One region of the Streptomyces sp. AM 2-1-1 genome, then DNA from elsewhere that is predicted to be linked to it. Evidence: riboswitches for the same ligand, from Rfam matches in the RefSeq annotation. Region 1 holds a riboswitch; each other region holds the start of a gene.
The links. Region 1 has a riboswitch for cobalamin ahead of PZB77_RS29555 (ABC transporter substrate-binding protein). Riboswitches for the same ligand answer to the same signal wherever they lie in the genome.

Region 1 (5,431 bases):
GTCCGGGTCCGCCCGCTGCCCGCCCGGATGGGGTCACCGGTGGACCACTGCCTCACCTCGTTCGACGACTGCTTCGTGGCTCGCACGGCGCTGCTCGCCGGAGTCCAGGGGCACGTCGGCGACGGCGGGGAGTTCGGCAGCGCGCTCGCGAGCAGACGGCGGCGCCTGCTCGTCTCCATCGGCAGGGTCACCCCCGGCAAGCTGGCCATGAGCGCCTGCGCGGTCGGTTCGGCGCGCGTCGCGCTCGCCCTCGCCGTGCGGTACGCCGGGCACCGCAGGGTCGCGGGCCCACGCGGTACCGGCAGTGTCCCCGTCTACGCCCACCGCACCCACCACGGCCCCCTGGCCGACGCGCTCGCGACGGTCTTCGCCATGAGCCTGTTGCACCGCCGGGCGCTCGACCGGTGGGAATCGAGTACGGACGCGGACGGCCGGGCGGACGCGGAACGCTTGGTCGCCGTCGCCAAGGGGTGGATCACCTGGCGGGCGCGGGACGTGATCGTCGAGTGCCGCGAACGCTGCGGTGCCCAGGGCCTGCTGGAACACAACGGGCTCGCGGAGCTGGTCACCGGTATCGAGGGCACCATCACCGCCGAGGGCGACAACCTCGCCGTGCAGGCCAAGGCCGCGGCCGAGATGCTGCTCTCGGCCCCGGACGCCGTTGGGGAGCGCTCCGGCGAGGGGGAGGCGCCGGTCGGCGATCTGCGCGACCCGGCCTTCCTGCGCGGACTGCTCGCCGACACGGAGGCCGCGTGGTTCGCCCGGGCCCGCTCGCGGATGAGTGCCGCCCCGCCCGGCGACGCGCTCGGGCGCTGGAACGCCGCTTCGGGCGCCGCCCTGCGGGGGGTGGAGGCGCACGCCGCGCGCCAGGCCGCCGAGGCGTTCGCGACGTCCCTGGCCGCCTTGCCGGAGGGACCCGCGCGCCGGCGGCTCGCCGAGGTCGAGCGGTTGTTCCTGCTGCGGCAGGCCGGCCGCGCGGCCGGGGAACTGCTGGCCGTCGGACGGGTGACGGCCGAACAGGTACGTGCCCTGCCCGACCTGTACGAGGAGGCGGTGGCCGCCGTCGCCGCCCACGCCCCCGCGCTGGTGGAGTCTTTCGCCCTGCCGGACGAGGTCTTCGCCGACCGCCCGATCGCGGGGGCTGCCTACGCGGACGCCCACGACGACCCCGCGGGCCCCTGGCACCGCACCCCTGTCCGTACGGCGGAAGGCGCCACCCGATGACGGGCGGCGGACGGACCCGGCGGCCACGCGAGGCGGCGGGTTCGCTGGGGACGAAAGCGGTCCTCCTGGCCTACTGGGGAACGGTGTTCGTCGTCTCGATGGTGCGGAAGAAGCCGCAGGTGGGCGTAGAGGAATCGGTTCGTCGGAGGGCGTAACCAGACGGGGCCGCGGCAGTTACCCGGGCATGGGACCGCTGAACGCGCCCGCCGTGCCCCGGCCGTGAGCCGCATACAAGAGGAAGATCATGAAGGCCATTCATCCGAAGATCGTCGGCGTGCTGACCGACACGTTCAAGGTGCCCCCGGCCGAGATCCACCCGGAGTCCACGATGGACAGCCTGGAGATGGACTCGCTCGCGGTGGCGGAGTTCGCCGTCATCATCAAGGAGAACCTCGGTATCCACACACCGGTCGACACCCTCCACCGGGACGCCACCCTGGCGGACATCTCGGAGTTCATCCGTGCGGCGTCCCGCCGCAAGGAGCCGGTGAGCAACGCCCGATGAAGCGGCCCGAGATCGCCGTCACCGGACTGGGCATGATCACCCCGGCCGGCAACGACACGGCGTCCACCTGGGAGGGCGTGCTCGCCGGGGTGTCCTCGGCCCGCACCGTTCCCGAACTCCGCGGGTGCGCGGTCGACTTCGCCTGCACGGTCACCGGCATCGACCTGGACGAGGCCGTCGGCGGCCGTACCGCCTACCGGATGGGCAAGTACGTCAAGTTCGCCGTGCTCGCCGCACGGGAGGCGGTGGCCGACGCGGGGCTCGACCCGGGCGGCTGGGACGGCGCCCGGGTCTCGGTCGTGGTGGGCACCAGCAGCGGGGGGTCGGCGGCCCTCTCCGAGCAGGCCGTGGTGCTGGACCGGCAGGGCGCCGAGGCGTCCTCACCGGCGGGCATCCTCCTCACCATCCCCAACATGCCGGCCGCCGAAATCGCGATCCAGCTCGGCGCCACCGGCCCCAGTCTGGCGCCGTGCACGGCCTGTTCCTCCGGGGTCACGGCCCTGTCGGTCGCCCGGGACATGCTGGTGAGCGGCCAGTGCGACATCGCCGTCGCCGGGGCCACCGAGTCGATCGTCTTCCCGGTGGCGATGACCGGCCTGGCCCGCTCCGGAGCCGCGGCCCTGCCCGACGGCGACCCGTCGCGGCTCTGCCGCCCGTTCGCCGAGGACCGCGCCGGCCTCGTCATGGGGGAGGGGGCCGCCATCATGGTGCTGGAGCGGGCCGAGGACGCGCTGGCCCGGGGAGCGGTACCCCGGGCCCTGATCGCCGGCACCGGGGCGACCACCGACGCCCACCACCCCACCAGTCCGCATCCCTCCGGCAAGGTGGCCGGAGCGGCTGTCGAAGCCGCCCTGCGGGATGCCGGCTGGTGCGCCGAGGACGTCGGCCACGTCAACGCGCACGGCACGGCGACCCCGCTCAACGACGCCACCGAGGCCGCCCTCATCGCCCGGGCCTACCCCCACCGGCCACCGGTCACCGCCCCCAAGGGGGTGCTCGGCCACTGCATGGGGGCGGCGGGTGCCATCGAGGCCGCGCTCACCGTGCTCACCCTCCAGCACCAACTCGTCCCGCCGATCGCCAACCTGGACGCCCCGGCGCCCGGGTTCGACATCGACTGCGTCACCAAAGCGCCCCGGCCCGTCCCCGTCCGCCGTGCCGTCAGCCACTCCTTCGGGTTCGGCGGCCACAACGCGGTGATCGCGTTACGTCTCCCCTGAGCGGTCGGAGCCGGAGGGAGCCGTCACACGATCACCGTCCGGGACCGCCCGGCCGCTCCGGTCCCGCGGGGCAGCCGTGCGGGACCGGAGCGGGGCCCGGAGCGCCCGGAAGGGCGTGATAGCTTCCCAGTGCCAGTCGTACTCCACACAGGGGTCAGGGAATCCGGTGCGAATCCGGAACTGACGCGCAGCGGTGAGGGGGACGGGCGGGGCCATGGCCACTGGGAGACCCACGGGTGTCCTGGGAAGGCGCCCCGTCCGCACGAACCCGAGTCCGAAGACCTGCTGGCGCCCTGCGCCCCGTACGGGACGCAGTACTCCGTACAACGGGCCCCGCGCATGGGCCCAGAGACGCCGAGGTACCTCGTGCCGCCCATGGCCCGTTCCGCCCGTTCCGCTGCCCTGCTGACGGCGGGAATCCTGCTGCTGACCGCCTGCGGGGGTGGCGCCGGCACACCGGGCGCCTCCCGCGCGTCCGCCGACTCCGGGGACGGCTATCCGGTGACGCTGCACAACTGCGGACGCACCGTCACCGTCGCCGCGGCCCCGCACCACGCCGTCTCCCTCAACCAGGGATCGACGGAGATCCTGCTCTCCCTCGGCCTCGCCGACCGGCTCGCCGCCACCGCCACCTGGACCGATCCCGTCATGAAGGGCCTGGAGAAGGCCAACGCCGGGGTGCCGAGGCTCTCCGACAACGCCCCCTCCTCGGAGAAGGTGCTGGAGCGGGAACCCGACTTCGTCAGCGCCTCGTTCGAGTCCACACTCGGCAAGGGCGGGGTCGCCCCCCGGGAGCAGTTCGAGGACCTGGGCGTCCCCACGTACGTCTCGCCCGCCGACTGCACCGGCAAGGACAACAGCGGCGACGGCGACGGAGCCCGCTCCGCCTCCCTCACGCTGGACAGCGTCTACACCGAGATACGCGACCTGGCCGCGGTGTTCGGTGTCCGGGAGCGCGGGGAGGCGCTCGTCGCCGGTCTCCGGGACCGGGTGACGAAGGCGACGGCGGGCATCGACGCCTCCGGCACCACGCTGCTCTACTGGTTCGCCAACTCCCAGGCCCCCTACATGGCGGGCTGCTGCGGGGCGCCCGGCATCATCACCACCGCACTCGGCGCGGAGAACGTCTTCGACGACACCCACGAGGAGTGGCCCCAGATCAACTGGGAGACCGTCGCGGACCGTGACCCGGACGTCCTCGTCATCGGCGACCTCACCCGCGATGCGCAGACCGCCGAGAGCGCCGGGAAGAAGATCGCGTTCCTGGAGTCCAACCCGGCCACCAGGAACATGGACGCCGTACGGAACAAGCGGTACGTCCTGCTCAGCGGCCAGGCCATGAACCCCACCATCCGCACGGTGGAGGGGATCGAGCGCGTCGCGGCGGGGCTGCGCGGGTTCGGGCTCGCCGGGTGACGGCCGACCACCGGACGACGGCCGGCCACGAACCGGTGAGCACGGGTCTCCGGCGGCCGTCGGGTCTTCTCGAAGGCACCGCTCCCCGCCCCCCTGCGGCGGCCGGGCGCCGGACGGCCCTGCGCACGCTGCCCAAGCCGCTCCTGTGGGGCGGCGGTGTCCTTCTCCTCCTGCTCTCCGTCGCGGTCGCCGTCACCATCGGGCCGGCCCGGATCTCCGTCGCCGACGTGTGGTCGGTGGTGGCCGCACATCTGGGCCTCGGCACCACGGAACTGAGTCCGCTCCGCGACGGCATCGTGTGGGACCTCCGGATGCCGCGCACCCTGCTCGCCGCGGTCTGCGGCGCCGGGCTCGCGGTGTGCGGGACCGTCATGCAGTCCCTGCTCCGCAACCCCCTCGCCGACCCGTTCGTCCTCGGCGTCTCCTCCGGGGCGTCGACCGGCGCGGTCGTGGTCGTCGTGCTGGGCGTCGGCGGGGGAGCGGTGTCCCTCTCGGCGGGCGCGTTCGTGGGGGCGCTCGCCTCGTTCGCCCTCGTCCTCCTGCTGAGCCACACCCTCGGCGGCAGCACGGACCGGGTCGTCCTCTCGGGCGTGGCGGCGATGCAGCTCTTCTCGGCGCTCACCTCCTTCGTCGTGATGACCGCCGCCGACGCCGAGCAGACACGCGGGGTGCTCTTCTGGCTGCTCGGCTCGCTCGGCGGAGTCGGCTGGACGGACGTCCGGCTCTGCTCCGGGGTGGTCGTGTTCGCCCTGCTGATCTGCCTGGGCCACGCCCGTACGCTCGACGCCTTCGCGTTCGGCCAGGACGCGGCGGCCACCCTCGGCGTCCGTGTAACCCGCACCCGGACCGTGTTGCTCTGCACCACGGCGCTGCTGACCGCCGCGCTGGTCAGCTCCGCCGGGGCGATCGGCTTCGTCGGCCTGGTGCTGCCGCACGCCGCCCGTGCCCTCGCCGGTTCGGGACACCGAAGGCTGCTTCCGGTGACCGCGCTGGCCGGCGCGATCTTCCTGGTCTGGGTGGACACCCTCGCGAGGACCGTGCTGGATCCGCAGGAGGTGCCGGTGGG
Region 2 (5,431 bases), 6.5 Mb from region 1:
AAACCCTCCCAAGGACGGCCGTCGCGACGGGGGCGGTCGGGTCCGTCACAGTGTGCGCAGCGACAGCCGCTGGTCCTTGTGGTCCGGGCTCTTGCGCAGCACCAGGGTGGCACGTCCTCGCGAAGGGGCGACGGCTCCCCCGGCGGTGACGCGACGGGCGGACGAGGTCACGGCCACGCCCTCCTCGTCCGGACGCCTCCCGTCATGCCCCGCACCTCACCGAACGTCCGGCGGCGTCGCCGCGAGCCCGCCGTACACCCCCGGCCAATTTGGTGGAATTTTCAACGACAGAGGTGGGTTGTCGCGATCACACGGGCGGGAGACCGGGAACGGCCTCTTCGCCGGCGGCAGAGGAGGAAGCAGATGGACCAGGGCTACTACGAGTTCGGCACGGCCGCCGACCGGTGGAACCGCGCGGAGATGTTCTTCGACGCCAAGGAGTACCTGACGGCGGCGCGCATCCTCGGTGGGCTCGTGGAGGAGGTTCCCGAGCAGGTGGCCCCGCGGCTGCTGCTCGCCCGGGCCTACTACCACTCGGCGCGGCTCGGGAAGGCCGAGGCGGAGCTGCGGACCGTGCTGGAGCGCGACCCCGTCGAGGACTACGCCCGGCTGCTCCTCGGACGCACGCTGGAGCGCCAGGGGCGGCACGAGGAGGCCAAGCCGCACCTGCGGATGGCCGCCGCGCTGAACGGCGATTTCCCCGGCGCCGACGACTGACGGCCGGGCCTGTCGGGGAGTGAACCGTCGGCAGGTACCGTCGCGGCGTGCGGGACGTGTGCGGCCGGAGAGGACTTCTCCGGCCGCACACGCACACGTCAGCCGACCACCCCGGCGGGCCGGGGAGCACTCTCCCGGGTGGCCGCGCCCCGTTCCCGCGAGGGGAGGAGGAGCCGTTCGGTGAGGGCGCCGAAGACCAGCCCGAAGCTCACCCAGAGGGTGGCCTGGACGGCGAGGGTGGAGAGCCGGAACTCCCAGAGCAGGCTCGCCGGGAAGTCCGCGCCCACCTCGTCGAACGACGGCAGGAACACATAGGCGAGCCCGATCAGCACGACGTATCCGGCGGACGCGGCGATCGTCGCGTTCCAGTTGCCGAGGCGCGGTGCGAGCCTCCTCCCGCCGATCACGGCGGCGACGGCGAGCAGCACGCTGAGCACCACCATGAGGAAGAACAGGCCGGTACGTTGCCCGATGGTGTCCGGGTCGCCCACGGCCGGCGGGTTGGCCGGATATTTGAGGAACGGTACGACGTACACGGAGAGCAGCGCCGCCCCCGCGACCAGGGCCGCGGTGGCCCGGGGGCCGAAGGCGCCGATGCGGCCGAGGGCATAGCAGAAGACGAGTGCCGCGATGCCGCCGACGGCGACGCCGAAGACGAGGATGCCGGTGGCGAGACCGCCGGTGGCCTGCATCGTGCGGCTGACCAACTCCTCACCGCCGTGGTGGTCGTGGCTGTGAACGTGGCTGTGGGCCTCCTCCAGGGCGATGGCCGCGTCCACGCGCGACTCACCGAGGAAGTAGGCGACGAGGAGCGCCGCGGCGCCCGCGACAAGGCCCGCGAGCATGCCGCGGAGCAGGAGCGCTCGAACGGATAGGGAGTTCATGGAGTTCGGTTTCCCCGTGTCCTAGTGGCAGGGGAAGCCGAGGAGGTGACGGCCGTCGTGGAGCCACTCGTGCACGGCCTCGCCGGAGATGAGCGAGGTAGCTCCCTGCTCGGCGCCGACGAAGTACAGCAGGACGAGCATGAGAACGCCGAAGAAGACGGCCCACGGGGCGATCGCCTTCAGCGAGAGGGGGGTGACGGCGGGTACGCCGGTTGCGGGTGCGGCAGTATGTGCCATGGCAGAACCTCCTGGGGGAACACGCGTCCCGATCGTGGTGCCTGAGACGACGGTGCTGGGTCTGACTTCCCGCGGTTACGGGTTCACAGTGGCGCGACCGTGCCGGATTCTCACCGGACTTCCGTGCTCCGTCGTCATGCTGGTCAGACCATAGCGCCTGTGTTCGGGGGCCGCCATGGTGCGATGTGCCGGTCGATCCCCAACGTACCCATGGGGAATGGGCGTTGAGCGAGAGGAAATGGACGGAATGACGCTGCGGGTGACGTTCCTCTCACCGGCTCCGGGGCCGGCGCTGCGCGAGGCGAGGTTCGCGGGCGCCGACGACGGCGAGGCCGGGGACGGTGCACGTCCGATCGATCCCGCGGGCGAGCGCCGTGCCCGTGCCGCCGCTTCGGCGGTCCCGGACGCCGGGCGCCACCTGTCGGGTCCCTCGCAACGCTGTCTGCGTACGGCGCGGGCGCTCGGAGTGAGGCCCGTCCCCGAACCGGTCCTGCACGACTGGGACATGGGGCGGTGGCGGGGGCGGAGGCTGGCGGAGGTGTCCGCCGGCGAACCGGAGGGCGTCGCGGCCTGGCTCGGTGATCCCGCGGCGGCGCCGCACGGGGGCGAGTCCCTGCACGGCCTGCTCGGACGCGTGGGCGGCTGGCTGGACTCGCTCGCCGGGGCGGACGGCGCGAGTGAGGGGGACGGGCGGGTCCTGGTGGTCGCGGAACCCGCCGTCGTCCGCGCGGCGGTCGTACACGCGGTGGCCCTTCCCCCGGCGGCGTTCTGGCGCCTCGACGTGGCGCCCCTCTCCCTCGTCGCCCTCACCGGGCGGGCGGGCCGGTGGAACCTGACGCTGGGCGCCCCGCTCCCGGGCTCCGGCGGCGCGGCGGCCCGCGCGTAGGACGGACCGGCCCTGCCCGAGCCTCCCTCCGGAGAGCGGTCGGAGCAGCCGGTGCGAGAAGGTTCAGCGCCGGTCGCCGGCCAGGTCAGAGGGGCGCCCCTCGGACGACTTCCTGGTCGCGGCGATCTGCGGTGCGGTGGATGCCCGCGAGGGCGTCGCAGCCGCCTTCCGACCGGGGGTGGAGAGTTGCTGTGCGGGGCCGGGCACGGAGGCCGCCCGCCGCGACGGCGTACCCGCTGCGGTCTGCGGGGCCGCGGCGTCCTTGACGGGTTTACGGCGTACGCCGGTACGCGGCGCGGGTGCGGAGTGGACCGGTACGCGCAGCAGCGCCAGCACCGCGAGGGCGGCGCCCGCCGGCACGGCCAGGCCGACCGCGGGGTGGATCACCCCGGTGTGGATGAGGGTGCCGGTGGACGCGCAGGCCGCCGTCGTCAGGATCATGGTGACCGCCGCTCCCCTGGGCGTCAGGCGCAGGCGGCGGAGCCGGTGCACCGCGTGGTCCTGGGCCTCTGCCAGGAAGGACCGGCCCGCCTTCTTCCGGGACAGCAGGACGAGGACCAGATCGGCGAGCGTCATCGTCATCAGCACGGGGACCGACACCCACGCGGCGCTCCCGTCGGGGGCCTCGGAGAGCACCAGCAGGGCTGCGCCGGAGAGGAGGAAGCCGGTGTACTGCGAGCCGCAGGAGCCGTAATAGACGCGCGCGGGCGGCCAGTTGTACGGCATCACGCCGAGAACCGAGGCGCCGGCCACGGCGAGCAGCAGCACGGCACCGGGGTGGTGGTCGACGGCGGCGCAGGCGAGCAGTCCGGCGGCGAGGACCACGGTCACTCCGGCCGCCGTGCCGTCCGAGCCCTCCAGCAGTTGCAGGGCGTGGGTGAGGAGCACCATGAGGACGGCTCCGCCCACTGCCGCCACCGGGGAAAGCCCGGAGAACGCGGCGACGAGTGCCGCCAGGACGGTGCGCAGGACGAGTTCCGTCCGGGCACCGACCGGGCGCACCTCCTTCACCAGTCCGAGTACCGCGACCGCGGCGGACGCGGTGAGCAGGAAGCGCACGCCCGCGCCGGGTTCGGGAAGGCCCAGGCGGGGGGCGGCCACCATCACGCCGGTGGTCGCCAGGACGACGGCGACACCGGCGCCGACGGTCCGCCGGGGCCCTCGGCGGCCGCCTTTCGCCGCGATGACCGGGGCGAGCCCGCGGACGACCGCGGTGAGTGCCACGGTGATCACCAGCGCGACCGCCCCGGAGATGATGACGCCGACCACGTTCACCTGCTCTGCCTTTCCTCGTTCCTGGCCCCGTGGCGTCGTCCGCCGCCGGGAGCCCCCGCACGGCACTCCCGGAACGCGCGACCGGGCGGCACACCGCGCCACCCGAGTGGAGTCGTTCCACAACCTAAGGTGCACATGTAGTGATATGCCCCAAATAACACGCAGAGGGACATTTTGATTGGAGTTCGAGGAAAACCGAACAGGTGGGCAGCGGACGGGAGGTCCACCGTGTCCGGTCGGCCGACAGGGGCGTGAGGCGTACGCGGCCCCGTACGTCAGCCCGCGAGAGGCAGGCACGGCAAGAACGCTTGCACCGGCGGGAACGGCGGGAACGGCCGAGAGCGACGGTGCGGGCCCCAGATCGCCTGGGGCCGGTGGTGTCACTGCGCCGGAACGGCTCGCACCGGGTGCTTGCTCATGATGGACACCCGGTTGAAGGCGTTGATGGCGACGGCCACCCAGATCACCGCTGCGATCTCGTCCTCGGAGAGGGCGGACCGGGCCAGAGCGTAGGAGGTCTCCTGCAGCTGGGCGTCGGCGGGCCGGGTGGCCGCCTCCGCGAGGGCGAGGGCGGCTCGTTCCTGGGCGGTGAACACCTCGGTGTCGCGCCAGGCGGCCAGTACCCCCAGGCGCCGGGTCGTGTCGCCGGCGCGGAGGGCGGCCCGGGTGTGGACGTCCAGGCAGTACGCGCAGCCGTTGATCTGGGAGACCCGGAGGTTGACCAGTTCCACCAGGGTCCGGCTCAGCCCGGCCTTCTCCGCGGTGGCGCGCACCGCTTCGGAGGTCGCGACCAGCGCGCGGTAGGCCGCCGGGCTCTGCTTGTCGATGTACACCCGTCGCTTCTCCTGTGCCGTCTCGGCGCCGCTCACCCTGGTCTCCTCACCGGGGCGCGTCGCCCCTTCCACCTCTCCGTGCGCCCGGGCGGACGACGGCTTACCATCGAGCATGATCGTTGAACATGAAAGCACCTCCGGCGGGGGCCCCGTTCCCGGGGAGAGCGGCGTCGCCCCTGACCGGCACACGCGGCCCCCCGGCGCCGAAGGGCCCGGCGCCGCGGCGGAGCCCGCCCCCCGCGTGGACGTGCTCACGGCGCGGGACGTACCCCTCGGCGGCCCCCGGGCCATGACGGTGCGGCGCACGCTGCCGCAGAAGGCGCGCACCCTCATCGGCGCCTGGTGCTTCATCGACCACTACGGACCGGACGACGTCGCCCGCACGGGCGGCATGGACGTGGCTCCCCATCCGCACATCGGTCTGCAGACGGTCAGCTGGCTCTTCAGCGGGGAGATCGAGCACCGCGACAGTCTGGGCAGCCACGCCTTCGTACGCCCGGGCGAGCTCAACCTCATGACCGGCGGCCGCGGGATCAGCCACACCGAGGTCTCCACACCGGACACGGCCGTGCTGCACGGGGTGCAGTTGTGGGTGGCGC
Region 3 (5,431 bases), 4.5 Mb from region 1:
GCGCCCGCGGTGGAATCGTTGGTGGTCATCACTGGCAGGCCTCGCAGGACTCGGGGTTTTCGAGGGAGCAGGCGAGCGCCTCCGCGTCGGAGACCGCCTGCTGGACGGGGATGGCGGCGGGGGCGGCAGCCGGGGCAGCGGCGTTCGCCGTGCCGGAAGCGGCGCGGGCGATCCGGGTCGCCGGGCGCGAACGCAGGTAGTACGTCGTCTTCAGCCCCTGCTTCCAGGCGTACGCGTACATCGAGGAGAGCTTGCCGATGGTCGGCGTCTCCAGGAACAGGTTCAGCGACTGGCTCTGGTCGAGGTACGGCGTACGGGCGGCCGCCATGTCGATCAGGCCGCGCTGCGGGATCTCCCACGCCGTGCGGTACAACGCCCGCACGTCCGCCGGGATCCAGCCGAAGCCCTGCACCGAGCCGCTGGCGTCGCGCAGCGCCTCACGGGTCCGCGCGTCCCACACGCCGAGCTGCTTCAACTCGTCCACCAGGTAGGCGTTGACCTGCAAGAACTCGCCGCTGAGCGTTTCGCGCTTGAACAGGTTGGAGACCTGCGGCTCGATGCACTCGTACACCCCGGCGATCGAGGCGATGGTGGCGGTGGGGGCGATGGCGAGCAGGAGCGAGTTGCGCATGCCGGTCTTCGCGATGCGGGCGCGCAGCGCCTCCCACCGCTCCGGCCAGGCCGGAGCGGTGTCGTAGTGGTCCGGGTGCAGCACCCCGCGCGCGGCGCGGGTCTCGCTCCACGCCGGCAGCGGGCCCGACTTCTCGGCGAGGTCGCAGGAAGCCTCGTACGCGGCGAGCATGATCCGCTCGGAGATGCGGGTGGAGAGCGCGCGCGCCTCCGCGGAGTCGAACGGCAGGCGCAGCCGGAAGAAGACGTCCTGGAGGCCCATCGCGCCCAGACCCACCGGCCGCCAGCGGGCATTGGACCGGCCGGACTGCTCCGTCGGGTAGAAGTTGATGTCGACGACCCGGTCGAGGAAGGTCACCGCGGTGCGCACGGTGGCGTCGAGCCGCTCCCAGTCGATGTCCCCGTCCGCCACGAAGGCGCCCAGGTTGACCGAGCCGAGGTTGCAGACGGCGGTCTCGCCGTCGTCGGTGACCTCCAGGATCTCCGTGCAGAGGTTCGAGGAGTGCACGACCCTGCCCGGCTCGGCGGTCTGGTTGGCGGTGCGGTTGGAGGCGTCCTTGAACGTCATCCACCCCTGGCCGGTCTGCGCCAGGGTGCGCATCATCCGTCCGTACAGCTCGCGGGCGGGCAGCGTCCGGCGCGCCAGGCCCTTCGCCTCGGCGGCCCGGTAGGCGGTGTCGAACGCGTCGCCCCAGAGGTCGACCAGCTCGGGGACGTCGGCGGGCGAGAAGAGCGACCAGGCCGCGTCGGCGTCGACCCGGCGCATGAACTCGTCCGGGATCCAGTGCGCCAGGTTCAGGTTGTGCGTACGCCGCTGGTCCTCACCGGTGTTGTCGCGCAGCTCCAGGAACTCCTCGACGTCCGCGTGCCAGGTCTCCAGGTAGACGGCGGCCGCGCCCTTGCGCCGGCCGCCCTGGTTGACCGCCGCGACGGAGGCGTCCAGCGTCTTCATGAACGGCACGATGCCGTTGGAGAGCCCGTTGGTGCCCCGGATCAGCGAGCCGCGCGAGCGGATGCGGGAGAACGACAGACCGATGCCCCCCGCGTGCTTCGAGAGGCGGGCCACCTCGTGGTAGCGGCCGTAGATGGAGTCCAGCTCGTCCAGCGGCGAGTCCAGCAGGTAGCAGGAGGACATCTGCGGGTGGCGGGTGCCCGAGTTGAAGAGCGTGGGGGAGGACGGCAGGTACTCCAGCCGGCTCATCAGCCCGAAGAGCGCGGCCACCTCGTCCACCGCCCGGTCGGTGTCGTCCTCGGCGAGACCGGCGGCCACCCGCAGCATGAAGTGCTGGGGCGTCTCCAGCACCTGACGGGTGAGCGGGTGGCGCAGCAGGTAGCGGCTGTGGAGGGTACGCAGCCCGAAGTAGCCGAACCGGTCGTCGGCGCCGTCCACGAGCGCCTGGTCGACCAGTGCGTCCAGCCGGACCGCGTGCAGCGCCACGAAGTGGGCGGTGCGGTCCGCGATCAGGCCCTCGCGGTGACCGATGGCGACCGAAGCGGAGAACGACACCGCGCCCTCACCGGCCGCCTCGGCGGCGATCGTACGGGTGAGCAGCCGGGCGGCGAGCCGGGAGTAGGCGGGGTCGTCCGCGATCAGGCCGGCGGCCGACTCGGTGGCCAGGCTCCGCAGCTCCGCCTCGTCGGCATGCGCGCTGCGGCCGCGGAGCGCGGCGGCGGCGACCCTGCCCGGGTCGGTGTCCGGCAGGTCCGCGGTGAGGGCGGTCAAGGTGCGCAGCAGCGCGGCCCCGGGGCCGTCGGCGGGCTCGGTCGCCGCGGCGGCCGCGGGCACGGACGCCGGATCGGCGGGCGCGATGGTCACGGGTGGTGCTCTCCCTCACTCGGCCCTGGGCCGGCGGGGGAGGGGAGGGCCGCGGGGCGTGCCACCTGGAGACGGGCAACACCGCACACGGCGTCCACCGGCCCATCCGCGAGGCCCGGACGTACGGGCGTCCGGTTCGGGTGAGCCGGACGCGCTGTCGGCAGGTAGCCGGACTCGAAGGTGCGCGAAACGCGCGGTTCACACCGTTGCGGGACAGTTCCGGATTCGCACCGGATTCCCCTGCGACGACAGCGAGACGAGCATACATGTGGGGGGCGGTGCCGCGGACGCACCCCACATCTTGTGCCTGGGGTGCCGGGGGTCCCCGGGGGTCCCCGGGGGTGTCGTTACCGGCAGGAGACCGGGCCCACGGGGGGATCGCGCGGCGGCCGCCTCGGCCACACGGCACCGCCTCGGCCACACGGCACCGCCTCGGCCACACGGCACCGCCTCGGCCACACGGCACCGCCTCAGCCGGCGGCGCCCAGGTCCAGCCGGTAGGTGAGCAGTGTCAGGCCCGGGACCGGAGACCAGTCGCGTTCCGGGGTGCGCGCGAAGCCGAGCCGCCGGTAGATCCGGTGCGCGCCGGTCATGGCCGGCTGGGTGGACAGCACCAGCCCGGTGACCCCGGCGGTCGCCCGGGCCCGCGCCGCGCACGCCCGTACGAGCGCCTCCCCGGCTCCCCGGCCGCGTCCCGCCCTGTCCACCGCCAGCATCCGGAACTCCGCCTCGTCCGGCGCCGCGACGTCGCAGAGAGGGCTGCCGGGCGGGGCGTAGGCGACCCCGCCGAGCACGGTGCCGGTGTCGTCCACCACGACCAATACCTCCGCCCCGGCGGCGCGGCCGGCCACGTCCCGCAGTCTCGCCAGGTAGGGGTCGTCCTCGCCGAGGCTGAGCAGGCCGTCGCCGAGGTACGCCTGCGCCGTGATCTCGCCGAGGAGGGCGTACTCCTCGGGTGCGGCGCTTCTGATCGTCAGGTCCATCCCCCGATTTTCGCCGAACGCCCCGGTGCGCGTGCGACCGGGGCGGCTCAACCGCTCGCGCCCACCTCGTTGTTCGGGGCGCCGTCGCCGTTCGGCGGGAGGTCGCCGCGCTCGATCGGCTGCGAGCCGGGCGCCTCGCCGAGGGGCGGGAGGACCTTGTCGAGCTCGGCGTCGTCCGCCCGGTGGGCCGCGTCGGCCGCGGTGCGCAGGGTGGCGCGGTCCACGCCGGGGAGCCCGGCGCTGACCGTCACCACGACGTCTCCCTCGGTGCGGGCGTAGGCGTGGCCGAGGGCGGTCGCGCTGTACCAGCCGTCGTCCTCGTGCTCGCAGACGGTGTAGCCGGGCGAGCCGTCGGTGGGCTGCTTCTCGCCGCAGTCGGCGGGGGAGTACGCGGCGCGCTCCACACCGAGCTGGATCACGTGGCCGTTCCTGTCCGTGTACGAGCTGCCGAAACCGTCGTCGCCGAGCACGCCCACCGACTGCAGGGCCAGGGTGTATCCGGGGATCTCGGTGACGTAGACGTGGTCGGTGCGGGTCTGGAGGTGGGCCGCCCGCGCCTCCAGCTCGGCGGGGTCCGGTGCGCCGACCGGGGCCTCGCCGCCCGCGTCCGCGTGCTCGGTGCCGCAGCCGGCGAGGGTGAGGACCAGCAGTGCGGGCCAGAGGCCGTGCAGCCGGGTGCGAGATGTCATGAGCACATCCTTCCGTACGCGTGGGGTGGGAACGCCGCCGGGCCGCCGCGCCCCTCCGGGGAGAGGACGCGACGGCCCGGCGTGCGGTTCGCCCGGCGCGGGACGGGGCCGGTCAGTGACCGCCCGGCGCACCCACGGTGGCCGGCGGCAGCGTCGCCTCGACGCCCGCGTCACCGGCGTCCGCCGTGTAGTCCTCCGGGGAGGTCTCGTCCACGCCGGCGGGCGCCTTGACCGCGCGGAGGACGAGGGTCAGCACGACCACCACCACGACGTTCAGCACGAACGCGGTGAGGCCGATGTACCCGATCTCGCCGATGCCCGGGATCTCCTTCGACGATCCGCCGAAGTGCTTCTGGGTCGGCGAGGCCACGCCGTACGCCGCCAGGGTGCCGTACAGCATGCCGACCGCCCAGCCCGCGAGGAGCGCCCAGCGGTGGCACCACCGGGTGAACAGGCCGCCGACCAGGGCGGGCATCGTCTGGAGGATCCAGATCCCGCCCAGCAGCTGGAAGTTGATGGCCACCGTCTTGTCCATGGTGAGCACGAAGGCCAGCGCGCCGACCTTCACCAGGAGCGAGACCAGCTTGGAGACCTTCGTCTCCTGGGCGGGCGTCGCGTCCGGCTTCAGGAACTCCTTGTAGATGTTCCGGGTGAAGAGGTTGGCCGCCGCGATGGACATGATGGCGGCCGGTACCAGCGCGCCGATCCCGATGGCGGCGAAGGCCACCCCGGCGAACCAGTCCGGGAACATGTTCTCGAAGAGCTGCGGGATGGCCAGCTGGCCGTTGGCCACCTTGACCCCGGCGGCGATGGCCATGAAGCCGAGCAGCGCCAGCAGGCCGAGCATCAGCGAGTACAGCGGCAGGATCGTGGTGTTGCGCCGGATCACCTCACGGCTGCGGCTGGAAAGCGTCGCGGTGATCGAGTGCGGGTACATGAAGAGCGCCAGCGCCGAGCCCAACGCCAGCGTGGCGTAACCCCACTGGCCCGCGTCACCGGGGACGATCCCGGCCACCGGTTTGCCCGCGGACTCGTTGGCGGCGGAGAACTTCGCGCTCGCCCCCGCGAAGATGTCGTCGAAGCCGCCCAGCTTGATCGGGATGTAGATGATCGCGACCGCGATGACCAGGTAGATCAGACCGTCCTTGACGAACGCGATGAGCGCGGGCGCCCGCAGGCCGGAGGAGTAGGTGTACGCCGCGAGGACCGCGAAGGCGATCAGCAGCGGCAGGTCCTTGACGAACCAGTTGGTGCCTTCGCCGCCGCCGACGCCCATGACGTCCAGCACCGCCTGGATGCCGACGAGTTGCAGG

Region 2: it holds a riboswitch for cobalamin, as region 1 does, so the genes downstream of both, PZB77_RS01285 (CbtB-domain containing protein) here and PZB77_RS29555 (ABC transporter substrate-binding protein) in region 1, are expected to answer to the same signal.
Region 3: it holds a riboswitch for cobalamin, as region 1 does, so the genes downstream of both, PZB77_RS09620 (ribonucleoside-diphosphate reductase subunit alpha) here and PZB77_RS29555 (ABC transporter substrate-binding protein) in region 1, are expected to answer to the same signal.

What each region holds. Positions count from the first base shown of each region.
Region 1 is NZ_CP119147.1:6,838,454-6,843,884, forward strand. Features, by position in the region: gene PZB77_RS29540 (acyl-CoA dehydrogenase) at 1-1,224, shown strand, start outside; gene PZB77_RS29545 (acyl carrier protein) at 1,469-1,729, shown strand; gene PZB77_RS29550 (beta-ketoacyl-[acyl-carrier-protein] synthase family protein) at 1,726-2,949, shown strand; cobalamin riboswitch at 3,066-3,254, shown strand; gene PZB77_RS29555 (ABC transporter substrate-binding protein) at 3,316-4,365, shown strand; gene PZB77_RS29560 (iron chelate uptake ABC transporter family permease subunit) at 4,485-5,431, shown strand, end outside.
Region 2 is NZ_CP119147.1:294,446-299,876, forward strand. Features, by position in the region: gene PZB77_RS01270 (hypothetical protein) at 46-171, opposite strand; gene PZB77_RS01275 (tetratricopeptide repeat protein) at 364-717, shown strand; gene PZB77_RS01280 (CbtA family protein) at 816-1,601, opposite strand; gene PZB77_RS01285 (CbtB-domain containing protein) at 1,623-1,838, opposite strand; adenosylcobalamin (AdoCbl) riboswitch at 1,884-1,974, opposite strand; gene PZB77_RS01290 (histidine phosphatase family protein) at 2,086-2,724, shown strand; gene PZB77_RS01295 (undecaprenyl/decaprenyl-phosphate alpha-N-acetylglucosaminyl 1-phosphate transferase) at 2,788-3,999, opposite strand; gene PZB77_RS01300 (carboxymuconolactone decarboxylase family protein) at 4,380-4,868, opposite strand; partial or broken gene PZB77_RS31205 (pirin family protein) at 5,074-5,431, shown strand, end outside.
Region 3 is NZ_CP119147.1:2,293,496-2,298,926, reverse strand. Features, by position in the region: gene PZB77_RS09625 (ribonucleotide-diphosphate reductase subunit beta) at 1-29, opposite strand, end outside; gene PZB77_RS09620 (ribonucleoside-diphosphate reductase subunit alpha) at 29-2,446, opposite strand; cobalamin riboswitch at 2,588-2,727, opposite strand; gene PZB77_RS09615 (GNAT family N-acetyltransferase) at 2,917-3,429, opposite strand; gene PZB77_RS09610 (hypothetical protein) at 3,477-4,118, opposite strand; gene PZB77_RS09605 (sodium:solute symporter) at 4,231-5,431, opposite strand, start outside.